Regions from separate parts of the Citrobacter portucalensis genome, predicted to be linked through region 1. Evidence: predicted binding sites of a transcription regulator. Region 1 holds the regulator's gene; the other holds the start of a gene.

Region 1 (3,421 bases):
ACGCATCCAGTCACGGCATTGTGAAGAGGTACGGATCACCAGACGCGCCAGCGCTTCGTTGGTATTCCCTTCCGTGACGCGCCACAGATCCTGCCAGAATTCTTCTTCAGGATAGCTTTCCACCAGCACATCCTGCGGCGCGTCATGCATACAACGTAAATTACGTGTGTGTTGGGAGTTTCCTCCGCGCCATTCACGGGGAGCCGCTTCGAGCAGGAGTACCGAAGCTCCTTGCTCGCGGGCAGACAAGGCAGCGCATAACGCGGCATTGCCACCACCAATCACCAGAACATCAACCATCGTATACTCCATTACCATTTAACCATTTGTTAAATTTGTAATTAAAATGTATACGCACGGCTTGTGCGGGCGCTATGACGTGGTGCTAAACGGTACTTTAGTTATTGTAAAGGATGGCGCCAGGCCAGCTTCCTGCTTCCACCAGTTGATGCATCACTTTCGTCAGCACCACGCGGGCCGCGAGGCCTGCCGGGGTGAGTTCATCGTCTGAGAGACTCACCAGAAAGTTGGGGCGGCTAAGTATTGGATTGTGGACGCCGATCACTCTTAGCGTCTCTTTATCGAGATGGGAAATTGCCGCGCCGGGCTGGAGAGTGGCACCAATGCCACTGCGCACGGCGCGCATGAGTAGCGCCAGACCATCAATTTCCGTGGCGATCTCAATGTTCAGCGCGTGTTCCTGACAAATCGCTTCCAGCCTGCCGCGCAGACCGTGGCCCGGGCTTGGCATTATCAATGGGATACTTGCCAGCTGGGCTGGAGCAATATTGTCATCGGCAATATCAGCCAGTAAGGCATGAGTCCCAATCAAAAACAGCCGCTCTTCGAGAATCGGTATGGCGCTCCAGCGCAGGATCTTTTCTTTCTGAAACACGACAGCCAGATCAATCTGGCGGGTATTAATCATCCGCTCCAGATTGCCAGAGAGGCTTTCCACCACATGCAGACGGACATCACTGTAGCTTTCCCGCATGGCGTTGATAAACGGCATTCCGAGAACGGAAGCAGTACTGGGAGCCATGCCGACGCTGACGTGCCCGGAAAGCCGGGACTCGCGTGCGGCGAGGATCGCGTCGTCTGCGTGACGAAGCGCCAGCTGCGCCTGGGAGTAAAAAGCCAGCCCGGCGCTGGTGGGTGTCACACCGCGCGAGGTGCGCTGCAGCAGGCGAATAGCGAGTTCGCTTTCCAGACGCGACATTTGCTGGCTGAGTGCCGAAACCCCGATATTGAGATCGAGTGCCGCGCTACCCATGCTGCCGGTTTCTACAATGCGCACAAAATAGCGTAGCTGGCGAAGTTCCATTTCGACTCTCCGGAAGGGGCAATTGATTTTTACATTAAAGCAACACAGGAGCGGAGGGAAGGGGAAAAGGGCAGGTAATGCCCATAAAAAAAGCCAACCGGAAGGTTGGCTTTTCAAAAAGCATTACATTATTTGCCGTCGTGGGCATGCTCATCTTCGCGGCAATCGCCTTCAGCGCAGTGGCCGTAGAGATAGAGACTATGGTTGGTTAAACGAATACCATGTTTAGCCGCAATCTCACGCTGGCGCGCTTCGATGGAATCATCGCTGAACTCGACTACTTTGCCGCAGTCGAGACAGATGAGGTGATCGTGATGATGCTGTTGAGTCAGTTCGAAGACGGATTTACCACCTTCAAAATTATGGCGGGTCACGATACCGGCATCATCAAACTGGTTCAGCACACGATACACGGTCGCCAGACCAATTTCTTCACCCATATCGATCAGGCGTTTGTATAAATCTTCCGCACTGACGTGATGGTTATCCGGTTCCTGAAGAACTTCCAGAATTTTTAAACGAGGAAGCGTTACTTTCAGGCCAGCCTTCTTTAATGCGGTATTGTTGTCAGTCATGCGGAATCTGTCCTGTAGCTAAACGATTCACTTCATTAACAGAAGTGACAGAAATTGCACTTGAGATAATGCGTATCATTATAGAACTGCCATGGCTAAATGAAAACTGCAAGTCTCTGGCATATATTGTTAATCAAAACGTGGTATCGCCGACAAACACACTGTGCAACACCCGATTGGCATCCAGCCATTGTACAGGGTCAGACGAAAAAGTTACAAATTTGTAGCAATTATTTTGATTGGTTTTATCTATTGATGCGGCGCAGATGGAAATCTACGCCGCACGAAATCAGGCATTAATGATTTCGTCGAGGTGCAGCTCTTCAGAGATCTGCTTAACCCATTTTTCTACGCGTTCTGCTGTCAGTTCTGGCTGGCGATCTTCATCGATAGCCAGACCGACAAAGTGGTCGTCGTCAGCCAGGCCTTTAGACGCTTCAAAGTGATAACCCGCCGTCGGCCAGTGACCAACGATGGTTGCGCCGCGCGGTTCGATGATGTCGCGAATGGTCCCTAACGCATCGCAGAAATATTCTGCGTAATCTTCCTGGTCGCCGCAGCCGAACAATGCAACCAGTTTGCCATTAAAATCAATGTCTTCGAGGGTAGGGAAGAAGTCGTCCCAGTCACACTGCGCTTCACCGTAGTACCAGGTTGGGATGCCGAGCAGCAGAATGTCATAACCTTCGAGGTCTTCTTTGCTGCTTTTTGCAATGTCATGAACATCGGCAACGTCTTTACCAAGCTGTTTTTGAATCATTTTTGCGATGTTTTCGGTATTACCGGTGTCGCTGCCGAAAAAGATGCCAGTGATTGCCATGAGTTAAATAACCTCTTGAAACTTATTGAAATGGTGGTGGCGCATTGCCCACGGATAAGGGCAATCATAGCAGAACAGTCAGGCATGCGGAAACAGCAAACACGCAGGACTGCACTCTGTGCTACACGATTTATGATTTAGAGCAGAAATTCAGACTATGCCTGACCGCGCAATGTGCTGAGTTGGGTCATCAGCATCTCTTCGATGAGTTCACTGCGACTCATGTTGCGCGCCTCGGCCAGCTCGTTCAGAGCGTCAACGGCATCAGCGTTCAGTTTCAGTTCGACACGCTTAAGCCCGCGAACTTTGTCACGCTTAAGCTGATTACGTTTATTAATACGTAACTGTTCATCACGCGAGAGCGGATTAGTTTTGGGTCGTCCCGGGCGACGCTCCTGCGCGAACAGATCTAATGTCGTACGGTCCGTTTGTTCTTTGGCCATGATCTTGGTGACTTCGGGGAAACAATCAGCCAGGCGTCTGCCCGGATGGATAGCGCGCCATAATACATCAGCAGGGGTGACACGCCAACGCCCACGCGCGTAATCGCGCGCAGACGCTGAGTTTTTAATCAGTTAGCCTGTTCGTTCAGATAACGACGGATGGCGCGCAGCACCGCCTCCGGTTTTTCCGCATGCACCCAATGACCGGCTCCTGCAATAACATGCGCCCGAGCCTGTGGGAATTGCGCCAGCAGTTGTT
Region 2 (3,421 bases), 1.9 Mb from region 1:
GCCCGTAACCTGCATGACCTGCTGATGGCCGCTCCGGCCGGGCTGCGCGCCACCATGGGCCTCGATCCAGGTCTGCGTACCGGTGTAAAAGTGGCAGTGGTTGACGGTACCGGCAAGCTGGTCGCGACCGACACCATTTATCCGCATACCGGTCAGGCCGCCAAAGCCGCCGTTGCCGTTGCGGCGCTGTGTGAAAAACACAACGTTGAACTGGTGGCGATTGGTAACGGTACGGCGTCGCGCGAAACCGAGCGTTTCTTCCTCGACGTGCAAAAGCAGTTCCCGCAAGTGACCGCGCAGAAAGTGATCGTCAGTGAAGCCGGCGCGTCGGTTTACTCCGCATCCGAACTGGCGGCGCTGGAGTTCCCGGACCTCGACGTATCTCTGCGTGGCGCGGTGTCTATCGCCCGTCGTCTGCAGGATCCGCTGGCTGAGCTGGTGAAAATCGATCCGAAATCTATCGGCGTGGGCCAGTATCAGCACGACGTAAGCCAGACTCAGTTGGCGCGTAAGCTGGATGCGGTGGTGGAAGACTGCGTGAACGCCGTCGGCGTCGATCTGAATACCGCCTCCGTACCGCTGCTGACCCGTGTTGCTGGTCTGACGCGCATGATGGCGCAGAATATCGTTGCCTGGCGTGATGAGAACGGTCAATTCCAGAACCGTCAGCAACTGTTAAAAGTCAGCCGTCTTGGGCCTAAAGCCTTTGAACAGTGCGCGGGCTTCCTGCGTATCAACCACGGCGATAACCCGCTGGATGCCTCTACCGTTCACCCGGAAGCTTATCCGGTTGTGGAACGCATTCTGGCTGCCACCGAGCAATCGTTGCGTGATCTGATGGGTAACAGCAGCGAATTGCGTAATCTGAAAGCCGCTGATTTTACCGACGAACGCTTCGGGGTGCCGACCGTCACCGACATCATCAAAGAGCTGGAAAAGCCGGGCCGCGATCCGCGTCCTGAATTTAAAACCGCGCAGTTTGCCGATGGTGTAGAAACCATGAACGATCTGCTGCCGGGAATGATTCTTGAAGGGGCAGTCACCAACGTCACCAACTTCGGCGCATTTGTTGATATCGGCGTGCATCAGGATGGTCTGGTGCATATCTCTTCACTGTCGAATAAGTTCGTCGAAGATCCACACACCGTGGTGAAAGCGGGCGACATTGTGAAGGTGAAAGTGCTGGAAGTGGACCTGCAACGTAAGCGTATCGCGCTGACCATGCGTCTGGACGAGCAGCCGGGTGAAACCAATGCGCGTCGCGGCGGCGGGAATAACGATCGCGCTCAGGGCAATCGCCCGGCACCAAAAGCGGCGAAACCGCGTGGCCGTGACGCACAGCCTGCGGGCAACAGCGCGATGATGGATGCGTTGGCGGCGGCGATGGGTAAAAAACGCTAAGTTTAAACCCTGTGCCGGATGGTGGTGTAAACGCCCTGTCCGGCCAGGTTATCGCAATTAATTTGTAGGCCGGATAAGACGCATGAGCGTCGTCATCCGGCATATTTAATCTATGCCCCGCTTTGCACCACAATATATTTATCACTTCATTAACAGATGAAACCTTAATTAAACATTAAGATCCCCAATAATTACTTCCGCGAATCACTCGTTTCCAACCAGAATAAATATTGAGGAATATCAAAATTGGCTCAAATTATTATCCAATTGTACATTCCGTCACATTTATTCTATTGATGATAGAAACCATTCTCATTATCATTGATTTGTTGATTATTTACTCTTTCCTTACGTTGGCTAATCATCTGGTCTCATGCCGCCCTGTCGCCCCATGAGGTTATCATCCAGTTAGCGAGATATAAGTAGGTCCCTATGCAATTCACTCCTGACAGTGCGTGGAAAATTACCGGTTTTGCCCGTGAAATCAGCCCGGCTTATCGTCAGAAACTGTTGTCACTTGGCATGCTACCCGGCTCATCCTTCAACGTGGTACGCGTCGCCCCGCTCGGCGATCCTATCCATATCGAAACGCGTCGCGTAAGTCTGGTATTGCGTAAGAAGGATCTGGCGTTATTAGAAGTGGAAGCGGTTTCCTGTTAATACAGTGAGTCTATAAAAATGAAAAAACTAACCATTGGTTTAATTGGTAATCCTAATTCCGGCAAGACAACTTTATTCAACCAGCTCACCGGCGCGCGCCAGCGTGTAGGCAACTGGGCTGGCGTTACCGTTGAGCGTAAAGAAGGCCATTTCGCCACGACGGACCACCAGGTCACGCTGGTCGATTTACCCGGCACCTATTCTCTGACGACAATCTCATCGCAAACCTCTCTCGATGAGCAGATTGCCTGCCACTATATTTTAAGCGGCGACGCGGATCTCTTGATCAACGTGGTCGATGCTTCAAACCTTGAACGCAACCTCTACCTGACGTTGCAACTGCTTGAGCTGGGTATTCCCTGCATCGTCGCACTGAACATGCTGGATATTGCTGAGAAACAGCAAATCCGTATCGATATCGACGCCCTCTCCGCTCGTCTTGGCTGTCCGGTGGTTCCACTGGTTTCCACCCGCGCCCGCGGCATTGAAGCACTGAAGCTGGCGATCGATCGCTACAAAGAAAACGACACCGTTGAGCTGGTCCATTATGCCCAGCCGCTGCTGCAAGAAGCTGATTCCCTCGCCGACGCAATGGCCAAAGATATGCCGCTTAAACAGCGCCGCTGGCTGGGCCTACAGATGCTCGAAGGCGATATCTACAGCCGTGCTTACGCCGGTGATGCAGCACAAAACCTTGATGCCGCTGTTGCTCGCCTGAGCGAGACAATGGACGACCCGGCGCTACATATTGCCGATGCACGTTACCAGTGCATTGCCGCTATCTGCGATACCGTCAGTAATACCCTGACGGCAGAGCCGAGCCGTTTCACCACCGCGGTAGATAAAATTATCCTCAACCGCTTCCTCGGTCTGCCGATTTTCCTGTTCGTGATGTACCTGATGTTCCTGCTTGCCATCAACATTGGCGGCGCGCTGCAGCCGTTGTTTGATGTTGGCTCCGTGGCACTCTTTATCCATGGTATTCAGTGGATTGGCTATACGCTGCATTTCCCGGACTGGCTGACCATCTTCCTGGCCCAGGGCCTTGGCGGCGGGATTAACACCGTGCTGCCGCTGGTACCGCAAATCGGCATGATGTATCTGTTCCTCTCCTTCCTTGAAGACTCCGGCTACATGGCGCGCGCCGCATTTGTGATGGACCGTCTAATGCAGGCGCTGGGACTGCCGGGCAAATCGTTCGTCCCGCTGATCGTCGGCTTTGGCTGTAACGTACCGTCAGTGATGGGCGCACGTACGCTGGATGCCCCGCGTGAGCGTCTGATGACCATCATGATGGCGCCGTTTATGTCCTGTGGTGCACGTCTGGCGATTTTCGCCGTCTTTGCCGCCGCGTTCTTTG

What was found. The regulator Fur, encoded in region 1, represses iron uptake genes when iron is present. The targets are predictions, from matches to a motif close to ATAATAATGAGAACNACTATCAA.
Region 2: the regulator Fur is predicted to act here: its motif matches at 1,701-1,723, upstream of feoA (ferrous iron transporter A).

The regions. Positions count from the first base shown of each region.
Region 1 is NZ_CP092466.1:3,538,921-3,542,341, reverse strand. Features, by position in the region: gene tcuA (FAD-dependent tricarballylate dehydrogenase TcuA) at 1-300, opposite strand, end outside; gene tcuR (tricarballylate utilization LysR family transcriptional regulator TcuR) at 398-1,324, opposite strand; gene fur (ferric iron uptake transcriptional regulator) at 1,453-1,899, opposite strand; gene LY264_RS17275 (ryhB-regulated fur leader peptide) at 1,892-1,978, opposite strand; gene fldA (flavodoxin FldA) at 2,189-2,719, opposite strand; gene ybfE (LexA regulated protein) at 2,875-3,162, opposite strand; gene ybfF (esterase) at 3,291-3,421, opposite strand, start outside.
Region 2 is NZ_CP092466.1:347,573-350,993, reverse strand. Features, by position in the region: gene LY264_RS01635 (Tex family protein) at 1-1,401, shown strand, start outside; gene feoA (ferrous iron transporter A) at 1,834-2,061, shown strand; gene feoB (Fe(2+) transporter permease subunit FeoB) at 2,080-3,421, shown strand, end outside.